One region of the Gottfriedia sp. NPDC056225 genome, then DNA from elsewhere that is predicted to be linked to it. Evidence: riboswitches for the same ligand, from Rfam matches in the RefSeq annotation. Region 1 holds a riboswitch; each other region holds the start of a gene.
The links. A riboswitch is a leader RNA that binds a small molecule or an ion and turns the genes downstream of it on or off. The one in region 1 is predicted to bind S-adenosylmethionine.
Positions count from the first base shown of each region.

Region 1 (5,349 bases):
TATTGAAGAGCGGATCAAACGTTTGAGAAATAGACAAGAAGAAAATGGTTCATGGGAATTTGTGTTTGAAGGAGCTTTATTAACAGATAGCTTTATGATTTTACTTATGAAGGATCTAGGTTACGAAAACAATCAGTTAATTGAAGGAATTATTGATCGTATTATCAATCTTCAACATCCGAATGGGGCGTGGAAATTATATGAGGATGAAAAAAATGGCAATATAACTGCAACCGTACAAGCTTACATAGCTTTATTAGTCTCAAAAAAGTATACAAAAGACCATTCGAGTATGAAGAAAGCTGAAAAATTCATTCGAGAAAATGGTGGAATAAAAAAAACACATTTTATGCTTAAAATGATTCTTGCCATTCACGGTTTAATTGACTATCCAAAGTTGTTTTACTTTCCAATGAGCTATTTTTTATTACCTGATAAAATGCCATTAAGTTTATTTGATTTAAGTAATTATGCTAGGGTTCATTTAGTGCCTATGATTCTATGTATTAATAAACGGTTTAAAGTGAAATTAAAAGATGATCTAAATATTGATAATCTTTTAGAAGACAGTGAAATGGAATGGTTTAACGAAGAGCGGGGGACATTTTATCAATTTATTCTTGAAGAAGGGAAGAAGCTTGCTTCCTATCCTTTATATTTTCATCAAAAAGGCTATGAAAAGGCTGAACGATTTATTTTAGATCGGATTGAAACAAATGGAACCTTTTATAGCTATGCTAGTTCTACATTTTATATGGTTTATGCTTTGATGGCTTTAGGATATGAAGTTTCATCTTCCGTCATTCAAAATGCACTACAAGGACTCCTTTCATATGCGACGAATACAGATGCTGGACTTCATATTCAAAATTCACCATCAAAAGTTTGGGATACTGCTTTATTGTCATATGCAATTCAAGAAGCTGGTTATTCAAGTAATGAACCCAGTGTTTCAAAGTCTATTCATTACTTAATTTCTAAACAACAAGATTTGATTGGTGACTGGTCAGTACACGCTAAAAATTTAAGCCCTGGTGGCTGGGGATTTTCTGATGTGAATTCATTTATACCAGATAATGATGATACGGGTGCCGTTTTGAGGGCACTATCAAGAAGTGCAATGTATCAACCAAACTTTCAAGAAAGTTGGTTAAAAGGCGTTCATTTTTTACTTGGATTGCAAAATGGCGATGGTGGTTGGGGAGCATTCGAAAAAAACGTAACGAATAAGTGGCTAACTCTTTTACCGATTGAAAATGCAAAAGATGCGATTATTGATCCTTCTACTCCTGATTTAACAGGGCGTATATTGGAGTTTATTGGCAACTATACATCAATTTCTAATGATGACCCAATTGTTAAAAAAGCAGCTGATTGGTTGTTTAAAAACCAGAAATCAAATGGTAGTTGGTATGGTAGATGGGGAATTTGTTATTTATATGGTACGTGGGCAGCAATTACTGGTTTAAGAGCTGTGGGGGTTTCTAAAAATCATGAAGCAATTAAAAAAGCTGAGAAATGGTTAGTTTCGATTCAAAATGTGGACGGAGGTTGGGGAGAATCAGGATTTTCAACGGTTAAAGGTTCTTATATTCCATTAAAGTATAGTACACCTAGTCAAACTGGCTGGGCAATTGATGCCTTACTGACAATTCGAAATAAAGATGATGAAGTGATTAAAAGAGGGATTAACTATTTAGTTTCTCAAAATGAAATTTCTAATAAGGCGCTATCATATCCTACAGGACTTGGACTACCAGGTCAATTTTATATTAATTATCATAGCTATAATGAAATCTACCCTTTACTAGCGTTAGCACACTTTAAAAATAGTTAAATAATAAAATTATGTAAAGTGAATAAATTTATTTTTGGAAATTTTTCAATAAATGGCTTTCTTTTATCATATAAATATAGTAAACTTACTTCATTGAATAAAAAAACTAAATAATCCTTATCGAGAGTGGTGGAGGGACTGGCCCTTTGAAACCCGGCAACTTTAGCTTATGCTAAAAAGTGCTAAATCCAGCATGTTTAAAACATGAGAGATAAGGCGTAAATTAAACGTTAACGTCATTCTTTCATTTTTTGAGAGAATGGCGTTTTTTATTTTATATAAACAGGAAGTGATGAAATGGGCTTGTTGGAAAAGTTAAGTAGTGGAATTGTTTTAGGTGATGGTGCAATGGGTACACTTTTGTATTCAGGAGGGCTACACAGTTGCTTTGAAGAACTCAATATTACTGAACGGGATCGAATCATTCATATTCATGAACAATATATAGATGCTGGTGCAGAAGTTATTCAAACAAATTCGTACGGTGCAAATGCTGGAAAGCTAAGACAATATGGGTTAGAGAAGTTGGTAAAACAAATCAACCAAATGGCTGTAAGAAATGCTAGAGCTGCTTCGAAGGGAAGAGCCTTAGTTATTGGTGGTATTGGTGGAATGAAATATGTTGGATCTACGTTTACAACTCCTTTAGAACGGGAAATGATGTTGCTTGAGCAAGCTTCAGCACTTCTAGAAGAAGGCGTAGATGGAATCATGCTTGAAACATTTTACGATGAAAATGAATTATACGATGCTGTAAATCTACTAAGAGGAAGAACGGATTTACCAATTATTTCTCAAGTAACACTACAAGAAATTGGGATTATGCAAAGTGGCCAATATATCGAGAAAATACTTCCTAGATTAGTTGATTTGGGGGCGGATGTAGTCGGTATCAATTGTCATTTAGGACCACTACATATGTTAGAATCGCTAAATACAGTATCATTACCAACAAATGGTTACTTATCTGCATTTCCAAATTCAGGCTTACCATTGTATGCAGAAGGGAAATACGAATACAAATCGAATCCAGAATATTTTGAAGATATGGCTAAACCATTTATCGAACAAGGTGTAAGACTAATTGGTGGGTGCTGTGGTACTACACCGGCACATATTGCGGCTTTACGAAAAAAGATTGATACTTTACAACCCGTTACAAAAAAAGAAGTGAAGAGCAGAACGATTAAAATTACAATCCCAAAGCAAGTAGAGCAAAAGGATGAGACTTTGCCAGAAAAAGCAAAACAAAAAACGACGATTATCGCTGAACTTGATCCTCCGAAAACTTTACAAACGAGAAAGTTTTTTGAAGGAGCAAAGGCGTTACATTCTGCAGGAGCTGATGCGATTACGTTAGCAGATAATCCACTAGCTTCACCGAGAATCTCGAATGTGGCAATGGCTTCTCTGTTACAGCGATTAGACGTTCCAGTCTTAACGCATTTGACTTGTCGTGATCGCAATATGATTGGACTTCAATCTCACTTAATGGGGTTATCGACTTTAGGTTTAAATGAAATTCTTGCGATTACAGGAGACCCAGCAAGAGTCGGAGATTTTCCTGGTGCAACTTCAGTTTATGATGTGGCATCACTTGATCTTATTCGAATGATTAAAGAAATGAATGAAGGCAGACTTTATTCAGGTAAAAGCTTAGGAAATGGAACGAGATTTTCAGTTGCCGCTGCTTTTAACCCAAATATTCGAAAATTTGATGCGGCGATCAAAAGACTTGAAAAAAAGGTTGAAGCAGGAGCGGATTATTTCTTAACTCAGCCTATATATGATTTTGAAACAATTGATAAGTTATACGAAGCGACACGTCATATAAAGCAACCAATTTTTATTGGCGTTATGCCATTAGTTAGTAAGAGAAATGCAGACTTTATTCATTATGAAGTTCCTGGAATTACTTTATCAGATGAAGTACGGAACCGAATTTCATCAGTTGAACCAGAAAAGGCAATCGATGAAGGGAAGAAAATTGCAAAAGAACTTATTAATTATGCAAAAGATAAATTTAATGGCATTTATTTAATTACACCATTTTTGAAGTATGAAATAACAGAAGACTTAATTCATTTTACTAAAAGCAGCAATAAAGAGGGGATACAACTATGAAACAATTAGATATAGCTTTAAAAGAGAAAATATTACTTCTTGATGGTGCAATGGGAACGATGATTCAGCAACGTGATTTAACTGCAGATGATTTTGGTGGGGAAGATTATGAAGGCTGTAATGAATATTTAGTTTTAACTAGACCAGATGTTATTCAAGAGATTCATGAGGAGTATATAAACGCAGGATCTGACATTATCGAAACGAATACTTTTGGGGCAACAAATATTGTTTTATCTGATTATAATTTACAGCATTTAGATATTGAATTGAATGAAATAGCAGCAAAAATTGCAAAGCAAGCAGTTGTAGCATCTGGTAAAGATGTTTTTGTAGCAGGTGCGATGGGGCCTACAACAAAAGCAATTAGTGTTACAGGTGGCGTAACATTTAATGAACTAATTACCGCATACAATCGTCAAGCTACTGGATTAATTAATGGTGGCGTAGATGTTTTACTAGTTGAAACTTGTCAAGATATGCGAAATGTTAAAGCTGCTTGCATTGGAATTAGTAATGCCTTTACAGAATTAAATATAAAGTTACCAGTTATGATCTCAGGAACAATCGAACCGATGGGGACGACTTTAGCAGGTCAAACGATTGATGCTTTTTATTTAGCAATTGAGCATATTTCTCCGATTTCAGTTGGATTAAACTGTGCAACAGGACCTGAGTTTATGAGGGATCATGTACGCTCATTATCGGATCTTTCTGAGACATATGTTTCTTGTTATCCAAATGCTGGCTTACCAGATGAAGATGGACATTATCATGAATCTCCTGAATCATTAGCGAAAAAAGTACTTGATTTTGCTGAGCAAGGTTGGATTAATATTATTGGTGGTTGTTGTGGTACGACTCCTGAGCATATTAGAGCAATGAAAGAGGCAGTATCTGGAATTAGCCCTCGTCAGCCTAAAAAAAGATTGGACCACGCAGTTAGTGGATTAGAGTCACTTCAATATGACGATAGTATGAGACCGCTATTTGTAGGTGAAAGAACAAACGTAATCGGATCCCGCAAATTTAAAAAATTAATAGCCGACGGAAAATTTGAGGAAGCTTCAGAAATCGCTAGAGCTCAAGTGAAAAAAGGTGCGCATGTAATCGACGTATGTATGGCCGATCCAGACCGTGAAGAAGTTGAAGACATGGAGAACTTCGTAAAGCAATTAGTTAATAAAGTGAAAGTACCAATCATGATTGATTCTACTGATGAAAATGTAATTGAATTAGCACTTACTTATATTCAAGGGAAAGCGATCATTAATTCAATCAATCTTGAAGATGGGGAAGAGCGATTTGAGAAAATCTTACCATTCATCCATAAATATGGTGCTGCCGTAGTAGTTGGAACGATTGATGAAGACGGAATGGCTGTATCA
Region 1 covers NZ_JBHJTJ010000026.1:36,699-42,047, forward strand. Annotated here, with positions in the region: gene shc (squalene--hopene cyclase) at 1-1,837, shown strand, start outside; SAM riboswitch class I at 1,952-2,055, shown strand; gene ACFCYN_RS16485 (bifunctional homocysteine S-methyltransferase/methylenetetrahydrofolate reductase) at 2,135-3,961, shown strand; gene metH (methionine synthase) at 3,958-5,349, shown strand, end outside.

Region 2 (5,349 bases), on a different contig from region 1:
ATATGAAACTAAAATGCATTTAACTCTTAATTAAAAAAGTGCAATATCAAAAAAACATGTATAAATCCCACAAGAAACCTTGTGGGATTTTGTGTATCATCTTAGATGAAATCCGTTCAATGGTCGAAAAAACCGAACGAAAATTAGTTGGAACGAGAAGAATATACGTCCAAATAATATTATATCAACGAGATTTAATGATTTATCAACGAGATTAAATGATTTATCAACGAGTAATCGTCATTTATCAACGAGATTAATGATTTATCAACGAGTAATCGTCATTTATCAACGAGATTAAATGATTTATCAACGAGTAATCGTCATTTATCAACGAGATTAATGATTTATCAACGAGTAAACGTCATTTATCAACGAGTAAACGTCATTTATCAACGAAGTTCACAGCTTTATCAATATTGTTCAATTTGTGTTCGCTTTTTGAATTAATTATTAGATTTCCCCGTGCCAAGTACTGTTTGTTTTTCTCTTGCTCCTGCATTTAACGCTTTTCGGAAACTTGCAATTAAGTCTTCAAGATCCTCTAATCCAACAGATACTCGAATTAGTGTATCTTTAACACCTAATCTTTCACGTACATCAACAGGTATTGCTGCATGAGACATCTTAACAGGATATGAAACAATTGTCTCTACTCCACCAAGCGAAACAGCAACTGCTACATTTTCGACTGTTTGAAGAAATTTCGTCGTTTGTTCAATTGTTTTTAATGTAAATGAAAGGACTGCTCCTGCTCCGGAAGCCTGCTCAAAATGAATATCGTGACCAGGATGGTTTTTTAATCCTGGGTAATAGACATCCTCAACTTCTTCTTGTTCTAAAAGCCAATTCGCTAATTTTGAAGCAGTTTGTTCATACGCATCCATACGAACCTTTAGTGTCTTTAATCCTCTAAGTGTTAGCCAACAGTCTTGCGGGCCTAAAATTGCACCGAATGAATTTTGGATTGTGTATAATTCTTGTGCAAGTTCTTCAGAATTTACAACTGCTAAGCCTCCGATTACATCGCTATGGCCTGCAATAAATTTTGTTGCGCTATGAACTACAATATCTGCACCTAGGTCTAGTGGTTTTTGTAAATATGGTGATAAAAAGCTATTATCTACAATTACTAGAATGTCATTTTCTTTCGCAAGTTTAATTGCACCTCTTAAGTCAGTAATTTTCAAAAGTGGGTTAGATGGGGTCTCTAAATAAAGTCCCTTTGTATTTGGCTTTATTCCTGCTTCAATCTCCTGTAAATTTGAAGCGTCTACAAATGTGAATTCGATACCAAAACGATTTAATACTTTCGTCGCTATTCTGAAAGTCCCTCCGTAAACATCTTCGCAAATAACAATATGATCTCCTGCTGAGAACAGTGATAAAACAGATGAAATAGCAGCCATCCCTGATGAGAACGCAAAGCCGCGCACACCGTTTTCTAATTTTGCAATTGTATTTTCTAATGCTTCTCTTGTTGGGTTCCCACTTCTTGCGTAGTCATATTTCCCAAAATTCTCAATATCAAATTGGTGAAATGTTGAAGTCTGATAGATAGGAATACTTAATGCACCTGTCGTCGGATCCACTTCATTTCCATTATGAATTAATTTAGTTCCAAATTTCAATTTTATCACCCCAATGCATTTTCTAAATCATTTAATAAATCATCGATATGTTCAATTCCTACTGATAATCGTAATGTATGGTCATCTAGACCAAGTTTTCTTTTAAATTCCTCAGGCATTTCAGAATGTGTTTGAGTATGAGGATACGTTATTAGCGATTCAACTCCACCTAAACTTTCTGCAAATGTAATGACGTTTACACTTCCTAAAACTTGTTCAACTAAACTTAAATCTTTTACTTTAAATGAAATCATTGCCCCAAATCCTGTTGCTTGTTCTTTAATAATTGAATAACCTTTATGTGTTGGTAGTCCTACATAGTACACTTCAGTAACATTCGGATGATTTTCTAAATACTTTGCAAGTACAATCGCATTTTTTTGACTATATTCCATACGTAAGTGCAATGTTTTTATTCCTCTTAAAATTAACCAAGAGTCAAATGGAGCTAAAGTTGCACCCGTTGATTTTTGATAGTAGCGTATACGCTCATTCGTAGATTCTGAGTTTGTCACAACAAAGCCAGCAAGTGTATCATTATGACCACCTAAATACTTCGTTCCACTGTGAACAACAACATCTGCGCCTAGTTCGATTGGTTTGAAGAAATAAGGTGTTAAAAATGTATTATCGACAATCACTAGAATATCTCGTTCTTTTGCAATCTCAACAACTCTTTTTAAATCTGTCACTTTCATCATTGGATTTGAAGGTGTTTCAATAAAAATTCCTTTTGTGTTCGGTTTAAGCGAAGCCAGAATTTCTTCAATTTCAGTTGTATCAATAAAATTATGCTCAATTCCATACGGCGAATAGATTTCTTCAAACAGACGATATGTACCACCGTATAAATCATCTGACACAATCACGTGATCTCCTTTTTTAAATAAACTTAATACTGCTGTAACGGCTGCATTACCAGTTGCAAATGCAACACCAAAATTTGCGTTTTCTAATTTTGCCACAGTATTTTCTACTTCTTCACGAGTTGGGTTTTGTAATCTTGCATAATCATATCCAGTCGATTGGTTTAACCCTGCATGCTTAAATGTTGCAGATTGGTAAATTGGATAACTGATTGCACCAGTTAATGGATCATATCCTTTACTTCCATGTACAGCAATTGTTTCGATTGATTTTTCCTTCGTATTTAAAGCTACTTTTGTCTTAGTCATTATTAAATCCCCCATTTTAGTCAAAATAAAAAACCACTTCCTAAAAAATAAGAAGTGGTTATGTCTCGATAACATATCGCTCTTATCTTCCAGGCTATATACCTGCAGGATTTAGCACTTTCTAGTTTTCACTAGAGTTGCCGGGTTTCGTCGGGCCAGTCCCTCCACCGCTCTTGATAAGATTATTTAATTATATTGATTAGTATATTAAAAACTCTGATAATTATCAATTGTTTTTTTCGAATTATTTAATTATTAATATTTCATTTCCATTCTGCAGGTAGTAAATTTTGATAAAGTGCACTCTTATATCGATCATCAATTAGTAACAAAGTCCCTTTATCCGTTTCTGATCGGATAACTCTTCCACCTGCTTGCATGACTTTATTCATCCCGGGAAAGACATATGCATAATAATACCCATTTTTCCCAACCGAATTAAAATGATCTTTTAAAATATTTCTTTCTAAACAGATTTGTGGCAATCCTACACCGATTACTACGACACCATTTAATCGATCGCCCTTTAAATCGATCCCCTCGGAGAAAATTCCACCTAATACAGCAAATCCAACTAAAGTCTTCTCATTAAGACTATTAAATTGTAATAGAAAATCTTCTCTATCAAATTCTGACATACCATTTTCTTGAACAATTGTTCTAATAGTCGGATACTTAGTTTGAAATAATTCGATACTTTGAATGAGATATTGATAAGAAGGATAGAAAACTAAATAATTTCCTTTACTTTTCGAAATTTCTTTATAAATCGTATCGATTAATCTTTCTAAATTTTTTACACGGTCTTGATATCGGGTTGATAAAGAGTCAATGGTTACTTGAAGTTGTTCTTTACTAAAAGGCGGATCAATCGTAATCGTATAATCACGATCTTGATCGCCAAGCATATCTTGAAAATATTGTACTGGCGTTAAGGTTGCTGAGAAATAAATAGTAGAGCGAAATTTTTTTATAACATCGTTTACTACTTTAAATGGATCAAGGCAAAATAGTTTTACGTGAACCTCACTTTTATAAAGCTCATAGTAGCAAATATACTGTTCATCAAAAAACTCTGCGATTTTAACAAAGTTGAGTGATTCAAAATACGTATCTAGTAGAATTTGTTTATTTTCATCCTCGTCCAATTCCTGCAATTTAATTTCTGCTATTTCATTAAATTTGTGAAGAAGCTCAATTAATTCCTCATCAAATTCCTTTGATACAGGAGCTACAGTATCCTTCCAAATTTTTCTTAATTCTATAAATCGCTTATTAATGACATTTACAGATTCATATAAATCATCTTTAATACTTTTATATCTATTTTTCAACTCTAAAAATTTAGATTTAAAAATACTTGCAGAATACATCTCTCTCGCACGATCTACAAGATTATGAGCCTCGTCAATCAATAATACCGAACTACGTTTATGCTCATCGAATAACCGTTTTAATGATACTCTAGGATCGAAAATATAATTAACATCACAAATAATGGCATCTGAAGAATTTAATAAATCTAACGAATATTCAAATGGACAGACTGTATGTTTTCGGGCATATTCTTCAATTTTCTCTCGTGTAAAAGCCGTTTCAGACGAAAGAATATCAAGCACAGCCCCATTTATCCGATCATAGTATCCATTAGCAAATTCACAATATTCTTTTTGACAAATCGTCTCTTCTTTAAAACAAATTTTATCTTTTGCCGTAATCGTTGTGCATGATATACATAATCCTTGATCTGTCATTCGCTTAAACGCTTCTTCAGCAACAGTCCTAGTAATCGTTTTCGATGTTAAGTAAAACATTCGATTTATACGATCCTCACCCATACTTTTAACAGTCGGAAAAATAGTTGAAACAGTTTTACCAATTCCCGTTGGAGCGATAGCAAACAAATTATTACTTTCTTGGATTGTTTGATATACAGCTCCAGCTAGTTTCCTTTGTCCTTTTCGAAATGAAGGAAATGGAAAACTTAAATCTTTAATCGTTTGATTACGTAATTCAATATGATCATACTTCCATTTTGCAAAAGGATAATAGCTCTCTAACATCTTATACAGATAATTAGTTAAATCATTTTTTGTAAACAAAAGATAAAAGCTCATTTTTTGTTCCGTTAAAATATTCACGTAAGTAAGCTTGATGGTGATCTGTTCAAGTTGCAATTCTTCACAAATAAAATACCCATATACTTTTGCTTGAGCCCAATGAACCGGATAAGAATTTTCATTTATTTCATTCAAATCCTTCATTGTTGATTTAATTTCTTCTATTATGTATTGATCATCATTTAATAATAATCCGTCACATCTACCTTCAATTTGAAATTCCAATTGTTTATATGGGACAGTTCCAGAAATATGTCGTTCTTTTACATCAGATTCTCCGTATTCACTTTGAATTTTTTGATGTGCCTTCGTTCCTTCGATTAATGAAACCGAACTTTTATATGTTAAATCAATACTTCCCGCTGTATGAGCATACTCAACTAGCGAACGTACTGAAACTTTTATACAATTTTCCAATTGAGC
Region 2 covers NZ_JBHJTJ010000007.1:8,944-14,292, forward strand. Annotated here, with positions in the region: gene ACFCYN_RS07060 (trans-sulfuration enzyme family protein) at 447-1,631, opposite strand; gene ACFCYN_RS07065 (trans-sulfuration enzyme family protein) at 1,637-2,806, opposite strand; SAM riboswitch class I at 2,886-2,989, opposite strand; gene ACFCYN_RS07070 (ATP-dependent DNA helicase) at 3,070-5,343, opposite strand.
Region 2: another riboswitch for S-adenosylmethionine. It lies ahead of ACFCYN_RS07065 (trans-sulfuration enzyme family protein); the one in region 1 lies ahead of ACFCYN_RS16485 (bifunctional homocysteine S-methyltransferase/methylenetetrahydrofolate reductase).

Region 3 (5,349 bases), on a different contig from region 1:
CTTCGACTAATGTTTTAGTGTGAGTTTCTGAAGCAAAAAACTCTTGATTGCCTATTTCAGGTTTCTCATGAATTTGATGACTAATCTGAATGTATGTTTCTTTTAATTTCTCAATACTTTTCACAATTTGGTCTCTATGTGTTTCAGTTTTGACTGTCATGTAATTATTCTCCCCTTTGCTCTCTTATATAAGAATGAAACTCAAAAGTACGATACTTATAAATTTTTAATTTTCCCAATCGTAATAACAACCGGAACTGTTGCACCTTTGTCACGTTTAATAATGTAATCATGAACTTCTTTCGATTGGTATGCCTTCACAATTTTCAAATAATCCTTGTCATTTTTATCCTTTGTACGTGATGCAATAACATTAATATATGGCATAGCGGATTTATCATTTGGATCTTCTTTATAAAGCGGGTCTTTTGCAGGATCTAATCCGGCTTGAACAGCAAAACCATTATTAATGATAGCTGCTCCTACATCATCTAATGATCTAGCTGTTTGACCTGCAGCAATAGGTTTGATTTTTAGATGCTTAGGATTCTCTTTAATTTGCTCAATACTTCCTTTTGGATCAAAATTATCTACTAAACTAATTAACTTTGAAGATTGTAATAGTTTAAGTGCACGTCCTGCATTCGTTACGTCATTTGGAATGGTAATTGTTGCACCATCTGGTATATCATTTAGATTTTTATATTTATGAGAATAAATTCCCATTGGAGCAATAACAGTCGAACCAATCGCAGAAATATCTAAATTATGATCCTTTTTAAATTGGTTCATATATGTGATTGTTTGAAAAGCATTTAAATCAAGACTACCATCATTAAGTGCTGTGTTTGGCTGTACATAATCTGAAAAAGAAATGATTTTCAACTTAATGCCATCATTTTTGACTTGTTTTTGGACAATTCTCCAAAGTTCACCGTCATCACCGTTTATTCCAATCTTAATTGTTTTTTTTCCATTACCTGATGATTCTTTAGAACCACATGCTGCTAATACCGAAACTGTTAATAATACTACTGCAAAAATACTAAAAAACTTTTTCATCCTCTTTTCCTCCTCACATATCTTGACCACGTATTTCCTAAGCTTTGAATGATTTGAACAATGAATACTAGCAATACTACTGTGATGATAATAACGATTGTTTCAAAACGTTGATAACCATATGTAATCGCTAAGTCACCTAAACCGCCAGCCCCAACAGCACCCGCTGCTGCGGTTGATCCAATTAGCCCAATCGTTGCTGTTGTAAATGACAATATTAACGATGGGATCGCCTCAGGTAGAATAAACTTAGTAATAATTTGAAACTTTGTAGCTCCCATTGCATAGGCTGTTTCCAGCACTCCCTTATCTACTTCTAGCATTGAATTCTCAATCAATCTTGCCAAATAAGGTCCAACGAAAATTGATAGTGGAACGATTGCCGCAACTACACCAATTGATGTTCCAGTTATTAATCTAGTAAACGGAATAATGGCAACTAGTAAAATGATAAATGGCACCGATCGCAAAATATTAATAATAGTATTTAACACCGTAAATACAGGTCTGTTTGCCATTATATGTCCAGGTCTTGTTACAACTAGGATAATACCTAATGGCAAACCTATAATTGTTCCAAAAATAAATGAACCGAGTACTGTCAGAAATGTTTCATTGCATGCTTGCAGAAACTGTGGCCAGAAGAATTCCCAATTAAGCTCCATTTAACTCAACCTCCTTTACATCTATTCCTTTTTCCAAAATATATTTAATAGCTTTTTCACTTTCATCTTCTGTTCCCTCTAGTGCAACAAGCAAATTACCATAAGGTCTTTCCTGCAGCTCTGTAATAGATCCATAAAGAATGTTTAGGTGAATATCGAACTTTTTAAGAACCTCTGATAATAGAGGATTGGCTGCCTTTTCTCCTAAAAAGACTAATTGATAATATTTTCCCTTTGCCAATGAGTTCGATAACTTAGGGGGTACCTCATGTTGTAATACAGTGTTAACGAAATTTTTTGTAATGCTTTTTTGTGGACTCGTAAAAACATCGTACACATGGCCTTCTTCAACAATTTCTCCATTCTCAATGACGGCAACTTTGTCACATAAATCACGAATGACACTCATTTCATGCGTAATTAGGAAAATGGTAAGATTATAGGATTTATTTACCTTCCTTAAAAGATCCAGTACATTCTTCGTTGTTTCTGGGTCCAATGCTGATGTTGCCTCATCGCAAAGCAGAACGTCTGGGTCTGTTACTAATGCCCTTGCTATTCCCACTCTTTGCTTTTGTCCTCCCGATAAATGCCCTGGATAAACATCTTGTTTCCCCGAAAGTCCAACAAATTCAATTAATTCCATTACCTTTTTTTGAACATCACCTTTCTTCTTTCCTTCAAGGTAAAGCGGCATTGCTATATTATCAAAAACCGTTTTCGCTGAAAGAAGATTAAAGTGCTGGAATATAACGCCAATTTTTCTACGCGTTTTACGTAACTGTTCATCGTTCAAAGCCAACAAGTCTAAACTATCAATCAGAACTGATCCTTCTGTTGGTTCTTCAAGTCTATTTAAACAGCGAATCAATGTACTTTTACCTGCTCCCGAAAAGCCAATGATTCCATAAATCTCCCCCTTCTCAATTTTCATATTAATATTATTTAGCGCTTTAATTGGTGGCCTTCCAGGATAAACCTTGGAGACGTTTTTAATCTCAATCAAATTTATTCCTCCAATGCTAGTAATCTTAAAAATAACAAAGTATTCTTATATGTAAACTAGGTTTTGTATGTGTGTTTCCCCCTTTTTTCTCTTGTAAACTATCAAAAAACCCCTCTCCTTATCCAATAACACAGATAAGAAGAGGGGTTAAATATATAAGCCACTTTACTTCTTATCTTTCAAATCGCTTAAACGATTTGCAGGAATTAGCACGGTATTTGTTACGAAATAACAAACCCGTTGCCGAGGTATCGTAGGGCCAGTCCCTCCACCTCTCTGGATAAGTAATAGAATTTATTAAGTTTTAAAATTATTGAGTTAATATTATCCCTCTTTTTTTAATACGTCAAGTAGTATTTTACAATTTTTTTGAGAAATTTTAGCTAACAATAGTAAGTTTTTCTGTTTGTATTAATTAGCATATGCTTGTCAAAAACATATTTTTATATAGTTTTTAGATCTATTTTTTAATACCAAGAAAAAAATATTTTGAGTAGATTTTTGTTAAGAAACCTTGCTAATTCAACGTTCTCTACCTATGGACATTTCCCGTCCACAGGGTGGGTAAAGTCCCTGGAGAAATAACGAATTGAACGTGCTATAGTGGGTGTAGGAGGTGTTTCTCATGCAAATTTTAATCTGTAAAGAATGTGAAGAAACCATTGAGTACGCGGAGTATAAAAAAGTAGTAAAAATCTATTCAACATGCGAACATTGCAAAACCGAAGAAAGTACTTCAACTTTAAAATAATTTAATATACTAAAAAAATAGATAAATTTTGTTATCAAGGCTTTAATGCAAAAAGGATCTTCCATTAAAAAAATGAAGATCCTTTTTGCTTTTTATTTTACGAACATTAGTATTATTTTAAGTAAATTTGTAGACATGCTCATCGATACTATTACGCTATAAATTTGTTAAACCCGTTCAAGCTTTTTAAAGGGTTCAAGAGGTAATTCAACACGGATAATCTAACAAGCGTTAATACCTCACATACTAATTTTAAGCCTTGTTTGTTCGTAGACAATTAAGTATTCCTTTTTTTACAATCCTATTAGTTAGTACATAAAAAAGGGCGATAAAAAAACAGAAAAACTCTCTTTCAAGTTATTCTGCTTTTTTATATAAATCCGTATTCAAGTAATCCATGTTTTAATAATCGTAAACCAAATTTTCAACGCAGTAAATCCGATTAACACTGCTAAAATTCCTCGTAAAACCTGCGTTTTTGTTTTTTTGCCTATTTTTGCTCCTAATGGTGAAGCAATTAAACTGGCAACTACAACGATAATAGTAGGCAAAATTGTAACTTGACCAGTAGAGACTTTACCGATTGTTACACCTATTGAAGAAATGAATGTAATCGCTAATGAGGAAGCAATTGTAATTCGTGTTGGTATTTTTAAGATTGTTAGCATGATTGGTACTAAAAGAAATGCTCCGCCTGCTCCAACTATACCAGCACTAGTACCAACGACAAATGCTAAACCCGCCGCAAGCCAAATATTAATTGAAATTTGACCATTTTCTGCCATTTCAATCTCTTTTCTAGGAATGAACATTAAAACGACCGCAATCACTGCTAAAATACCGTAAACAAGATTAATCCCATGCTCTGAAAGTAAATTTGAGCCGAATCCACCAAGAAAACTTCCGATTAGTACACTAATTCCCATGCTTAATATAACTCGTTTATTTAAGTAGCCACTTTTACGATAGCTTAATACTCCACCTAAAGTTGCAAATACTACTTGTACGGCACTGATCCCCGAAACTTGATGAGAAGTGAAAGATGCAAATCCTAACAATGGAGGAACAAATAAAAGCATTGGATAGTTTATAATCGCTCCACCTATCCCTACCATGCCTGAGATGAAAGAACCAATAAAGCCCACTAAAAACAGTACTAAAATTAAGGTCCAGTCCAATTGAAGACCCCCTATAATTGAAACTATGAATCGATTAATTTATCCTTTTTTGATCCAAAATTTTAATACATTATTTTCTTCTACATATTCTAGTAATTCATGACCACCTGATTTAGCCCAAGCTGCTAGATCATTTTTAGCCCCTTTATCTGTAACATGAATTTCTAGTACGTCACCAACACCAATCTCTGCAATTGCTTTTCTTGTTTTTACAATTGGGATTGGGCATGCTAAGCCTTTTGCATCTAATAATTTTGTAGATTCCATTTTAGTTTCCTCCTAGTTTGTTTAATTATCTTACCGCACATCGATTTGGACCAATTTCCATTTCTCTTTGCGTTTCTTCGTCTAAATCTATTTTCCCCATATTCATTTCACGAATTTCTTGATATGAGTTTGGTTGTGGTGGTAAATTCTCGGTAACTGTTCTTCTAAATTCGTTCTCATCTTCAATGTTCAAGCCATGATTCTCAGCAAATAAATAGCCAAGTTTTTTATAAACACTACCATCTTCATTTAATTCGCCAACTACCATGAAGTGTGATGGGAGTACGATTAATTCCGTTGATAAGTTTCGATATTTTTTATAAAGTGTCTCACGCAGATCACCTACCCAATCTTCCGCCATCCCAGCTAGATCAGGTCTTCCAATTGAATCGATAAATAAAATATCACCGGAAAGAAGGA
Region 3 covers NZ_JBHJTJ010000003.1:81,382-86,730, reverse strand. Annotated here, with positions in the region: gene ACFCYN_RS03820 (M20 family metallopeptidase) at 1-160, opposite strand, end outside; gene ACFCYN_RS03815 (MetQ/NlpA family ABC transporter substrate-binding protein) at 217-1,062, opposite strand; gene ACFCYN_RS03810 (methionine ABC transporter permease) at 1,059-1,727, opposite strand; gene ACFCYN_RS03805 (methionine ABC transporter ATP-binding protein) at 1,717-2,733, opposite strand; SAM riboswitch class I at 2,903-3,020, opposite strand; gene ACFCYN_RS03800 (GapA-binding peptide SR1P) at 3,359-3,484, shown strand; gene ACFCYN_RS03795 (sulfite exporter TauE/SafE family protein) at 3,871-4,662, opposite strand; gene ACFCYN_RS03790 (sulfurtransferase TusA family protein) at 4,702-4,929, opposite strand; gene ACFCYN_RS03785 (MBL fold metallo-hydrolase) at 4,955-5,349, opposite strand, start outside.
Region 3: another riboswitch for S-adenosylmethionine. It lies ahead of ACFCYN_RS03805 (methionine ABC transporter ATP-binding protein); the one in region 1 lies ahead of ACFCYN_RS16485 (bifunctional homocysteine S-methyltransferase/methylenetetrahydrofolate reductase).

Region 4 (5,349 bases), on a different contig from region 1:
ATTTCGTCTCTATTTGCATAATCTTTTAAAGCTCGACCTACAAACTCTTCACTAGTTCCCTCTGAATAGACGTTCGCTGTATCAAAAAAATTAATCCCTAAATCAAGTGCTTTTTTTATGATTGTCCGGCTACTTTCTTCATCAATAACCCATGGATGGATCCAACGATTTGCATCTCCAAACCCCATACAACCAAGGCAAAGTCTAGATACTTCTAATCCTGTATTTCCAAGTTTTGTATATTCCATCAAAATATCCTCACCTTCAATAATATGTAATCTATTAATATTAAAACTAACCCAATCTATACTTGGACTATATCGCTTAAATTATGATTAATAATCTCTACTAATTTAAATTCTTTTTTCTCATATTCAAATTTCAAAATGCAACAATTCCCGATTCTTACTTGTTGTGAAATTGAACTAGTATGCTCCCAATATCTCATAAAATTTCTACAAGCCGCCCCATGAGATACCGCTAAAACTACTTCGTTATCCTCTTCCATTATTTGTTGGCAAGTAGTTGCAATTCTTAGTTGGAGGTCTTTTTGATCTTCCCCGCCAAACTGAACAAAGAAGTCACCGTATGGTAACTGTGGATTTAAATCTTCACTTTCACCTTCAAACGTTCCAAAGTTCCATTCCTTTAATCCTTTTAATCTTGTATACGGCAAATCCGTCACAAGCTCTAACGTATCACTTGCTCTTTCAGATGTAGAGCAATAGGCGTGATCAAAAACAATATTATTGTCTTTAAAGTATGCACCAGCAGTCTCTGCTTGTTTAATTCCTAACTCTGTAAGTGGTGAATCGCACCAACCTTGAATTTTCCTTCTACTATTAAATAATGTTTGCCCATGCCTCATTAGATACAAAGTCTTTTTCATTTGCATCCCCCTATTTGAATGTTAATAGAACCTTTTCATAATCAAGTCCTCAGAAACGGAGCCAATTGAACTTCTTTCATTTCTAGCTTAAAAATTCAGATCAACTTACAATCTTATATTATCAATATATTAAATTTAATCGTTAGCATATTCCTCTCAATTAATTGCCTATTTCTCTTAATTCAATAAAGTGATTCGTAAATTTTTCTATTCAACTATGAAATTAAATCAATCGATCTCTTTTTTTAATTGAGAACTTTGTTAATTAAACGAAAGGAAGGGTATTTTTCATATTAATTGCGATTCTCTAAATACTCTCCGATAAGTGTGCCTGTAGTTTAATATAAAGATAATTGCACCTATACTTATACCTAAAATTGGAATCTACTTCAATTTCCCCTCACAGTTGCCAATAAAAAAAGGCCAAACCTCATTTTTCATAGGTTTAGGCCATTAGCTATTCATTCTTTTTCTAAATTAAGCATTTACGTTAGTATAATTTTCTTCCAACGTTTTCTTTAAATATAAAGCTGCTTCGAGCATACCAAATTTCCCTGCTTTTTCTTCTGCATCAGAATTATAGTTCGTGTTTGTATTAATATCGTAAGTATAAATTTCACCTTCAGCATTTCTTATAAATTCGATTCCAGCAATCTGGATACTGTTGTTAGCTAGAACTTCTTTATATTTAGTTAAAATTTCGTCATCAAATCCTTCAATGACTTGGAACTTAGGTTTTTCTTCTACTTCTTCACCTACTGGACAGAATAAATCTCCAATTTGGCATGCGTCTGCTGGACAAAGTTCAAATCCTTCTGAAGTATCAACTTTAACAGCATAAACAAAGTTTCCACCTACAAACTCACAACGAGTGATGTAGCTTTCTGGGGATAGAATGTATTCTTGAATAAGTGTAATGCCATCGACTGGCTCTTCGAAAGTAGGCCCTTCCACATAAGCTTTTAATGCTTCTACACTATGGAATAATTGAACACCTAATCCTTTACCAGCACGATTATGCTTTGTGATAAATGACTGTCCTGCAAATTTTTCAGCCGCGTTAATAATATTTTGTTTTCCAACAGCTGCAATTGTTTTTGGCGTCTTTACACCATATTTATTTAATTCTAAGTATTGTAAAACCTTACTAACTTCTAGCTTTAAAGCGCTTGTTCCATTTAATACCGTACGCCCATGTGCCTCAAGCCAAGCTAATACTTGCCCTGTTAATTCAGCTGCAAAACGATGATCACGTGTATGAGAAGAAGCGCTCATTCGGCTGTAGAAGATTCCTTCTGGTGGTGCTACTGATAAATCAACCGTTCCTTCATCTAAGTGCCATTCTTCATAAGGAACACCTAGCTCCTCTAATCTTTTTGTTAAATGTAGTGTCCATTCACTATTTTCATGTATAACGTATACTTTGCTCATTTTCATATCCCCATTCTAGCTATTTATTAAACTACGTTTTTGTTCTACTAAAGGCATAACTTGCTTAGAAAAGCGTTCCATTTCCTCTAGTTGAGGAGAGAATTGTAATAATAGTAAGTCTAAGCCCGCTTCTTCGTATTGTAAAATTCGATCTGCAATTTGTTCAGGCGTACCAACTAAATTTGGTCTTAACCCACGATTTGAAACCGAATAATCTTGTAATTGTATTTGTTGCTCTAATTGTGATTTTGTTGTGAAATCTTTAAACCCTGCATAACCGCTTGATTCCTTTACGGATGTGATTTTTTCAAGCTCTGCAAAAGCTTCTTCTTCTGTATCGCGGCAAATAACATAAGCAGCCATACCGAAAGAACTAAATGGTGCATTAGTAGTTTGTTCACGGCGAACTTTCATATCATTTATTTTTCGAGCAATCTCTTCAACTGTTCCACCGTGCATCACATAAGCATCACATTTTTCAGCAATTGTTTGCTTACCTTTTTCACTTTCACCTCCAGCATAGAGCAGTGGATTAGGTCTTTGAACAGGTTTTGGAGCAAGCTTCGTTTCTTTTAAATTATAAAATTGGCCAGAATAATTGAAGGTTTCTTCTGTCCATAACCCTTTTAGAACATCAATAAACTCTTCAGTTCGCGCATAACGCTCATCGTGCTCTGTAAAAATGCCACCGTATTGACGCGCTTCTTCTGCCCACCAAGCAGAAACTACGTTTAACGTAAAACGGCCATTACTGATTTGATCGATATTTGCTGCCATTTTCGCTGTTACAGCTGGATTATGAAAACCAGGGCGTATTGCTGTCATAATTTCAATTTTTTCCGTCACTGCTGCTAGAGCAGCTGCAGTCGACCAAGCTTCAAGTGAATCATGTTCTGGTCCTTTTATATCATTTAAATATAATTCAGCTATTAAAGTAGTTGAGTAGCCCCATTTTTCTGCTGATTGAATAACTTCTTTAGCATAATCAAAGGTTGGTGGCATCTTTTCGTCGTCCACATTTCTTAACCATCCTCCAAAAATCGGTAACCAAAAACCATATTTCATTTCTATTCTCTCCCTTATTATTCATCTAAACAAGTTAACTATCAACTAAGCTTGCATTTTGTTTAAATAAAAAATTTTATAAAAGTAAGTTATAAAACAAATTCCTTAATATCTTGTAGAATGATTAAGAGATCCCCCCTGTAATTGAAAAGTATATAAAAACATAAAAAGCCTCTTTCATTCAGAAAGAGGCATCGGAAACGATTGTTTTCGACTTATCTATCAGAATGATTTCATTCTGCAGGAAGTGGCACCGTTCCTTTTCAAGGAGGTTGCCGGACGTCATAGGGCCTGATCCCTCGGTCACTCTCGATAAGTTTCTGTTATGTAATTTCATTAATTGAATAATAAATCCTAGTAAACTGATTGTCAATATCGGATTTTAAGTTCCTCTATATTGATAACGCTTTCATCGGTGTTGTTATTAGAAAAAATAAAATTTTATAAATTTTTTATAATATATAATAATTGTTCGTTTACGAGTTGAGATTTGCCTTTACATTTGTGTATATGTTTAGATTTTTGGAGTCATCGATCAACAACAAAATCAGGTTTACATACTGATCAAGTTTAAATTGATTAGTTGACTCAAAAAAATAATGACCACTAATTCATAACTCATTTATGAATCGGTGGGGGGCTTTTAGTTACTGACAATTCAAAGTTTCTTTTTTATTGTTTTTTAAAATATTTTCCGTTCCTGCTTCTAAAGCAATTTGATAATATGAACATTTGTACTCGATAATTTCCATAGTTTTTTTTAATTCTTCCATCTGTGCTTCTACATTCGCTTTTCTTTCCATAAACAAGTCATATCTTAGTTGTAATGTGGAATCTCCATCAGAACACCATTCTATGAAATTTTTAATTTCCTTTATTGGCATCCCTGTAGATTTCAGACACTCAATTATTTTTAACGCCTCTATATCAGATTCTTTAAAAACTCGTATACCACTGGTTGTCCGTTCCACAAAAGGCATAAGCCCTTCTTTGTCATAGTATCGCAAAGTATATACAGTAAGTTTCAATTCTTTTGCTACTTCCCCGATTGAATATGTTTTCAACACTTATCTTCCTCTCTTTATGATTTAGCCCCTGAGCCAACTCTATTATTATGAAGGGATTTTATCACGTTATTTTTTTTATGTCACAAAAAAGAAACTTGGATTCCTCAAAAAAATAATTTAATCGCTTGACCTAGAGTTAACTAGAGGGATTATGATGATGGTGCAAGAGAATAAATTTAAGGTAAATATCCAAGTAGAGTTTAACCTGAGTGATTTGTTTTGTTCTCTTTATAAATATTTTTTAGGAGGTTTTATTTATGATAACTGCAAAAGCAAGAGCTGTAGATGGTCCTGACAAGTCCTTTCGAGCTTCTGAGATTAAACGACGTGATCTTGATTTAAATGATGTTCTAATTGAAATAAAATACGCTGGAATTTGCCATTCCGACATTCATACTGCACATGGAGAATGGGGTCATGTGCACTACCCACTTGTACCGGGACATGAAATTGCCGGAATAGTAACGGATGTAGGAGCAGAGGTAGCGAAATACAAGGTTGGCGATCGAGTTGGTGTTGGTTGTATGGTTGACTCATGCGGCGATTGTGAAAACTGCCGTAAAGGAGAAGAACAATACTGTCTTAAAGGAAATACACCTACTTATGCTGGCGTTGACAAATATGGCGAGCCAACTCAGGGTGGTTACTCAACCCACATCGTTGTAACAGAAGATTTCGTGGTTAAAATACCTGATAACATTGAACTTGATGTTGCTGCACCATTACTTTGTGCAGGTATCACTACATATTCTCCATTAAACCATTGGGGAGCAGGGCCTGGTAAGAAGGTCGCTGTAATTGGTATGGGTGGACTTGGGCATATGGCAGTTAAAATTGCACATGCACTCGGTGCAGAGGTAACCGTTCTGTCACAAACATTGAACAAAAAAGACGACG
Region 4 covers NZ_JBHJTJ010000019.1:10,106-15,454, forward strand. Annotated here, with positions in the region: gene ACFCYN_RS13700 (aldo/keto reductase) at 1-248, opposite strand, end outside; gene ACFCYN_RS13705 (histidine phosphatase family protein) at 305-889, opposite strand; gene ACFCYN_RS13710 (ATP-grasp domain-containing protein) at 1,367-2,320, opposite strand; gene ACFCYN_RS13715 (LLM class flavin-dependent oxidoreductase) at 2,336-3,385, opposite strand; SAM riboswitch class I at 3,598-3,704, opposite strand; gene ACFCYN_RS13720 (MerR family transcriptional regulator) at 4,033-4,449, opposite strand; gene ACFCYN_RS13725 (NAD(P)-dependent alcohol dehydrogenase) at 4,710-5,349, shown strand, end outside.
Region 4: another riboswitch for S-adenosylmethionine. It lies ahead of ACFCYN_RS13715 (LLM class flavin-dependent oxidoreductase); the one in region 1 lies ahead of ACFCYN_RS16485 (bifunctional homocysteine S-methyltransferase/methylenetetrahydrofolate reductase).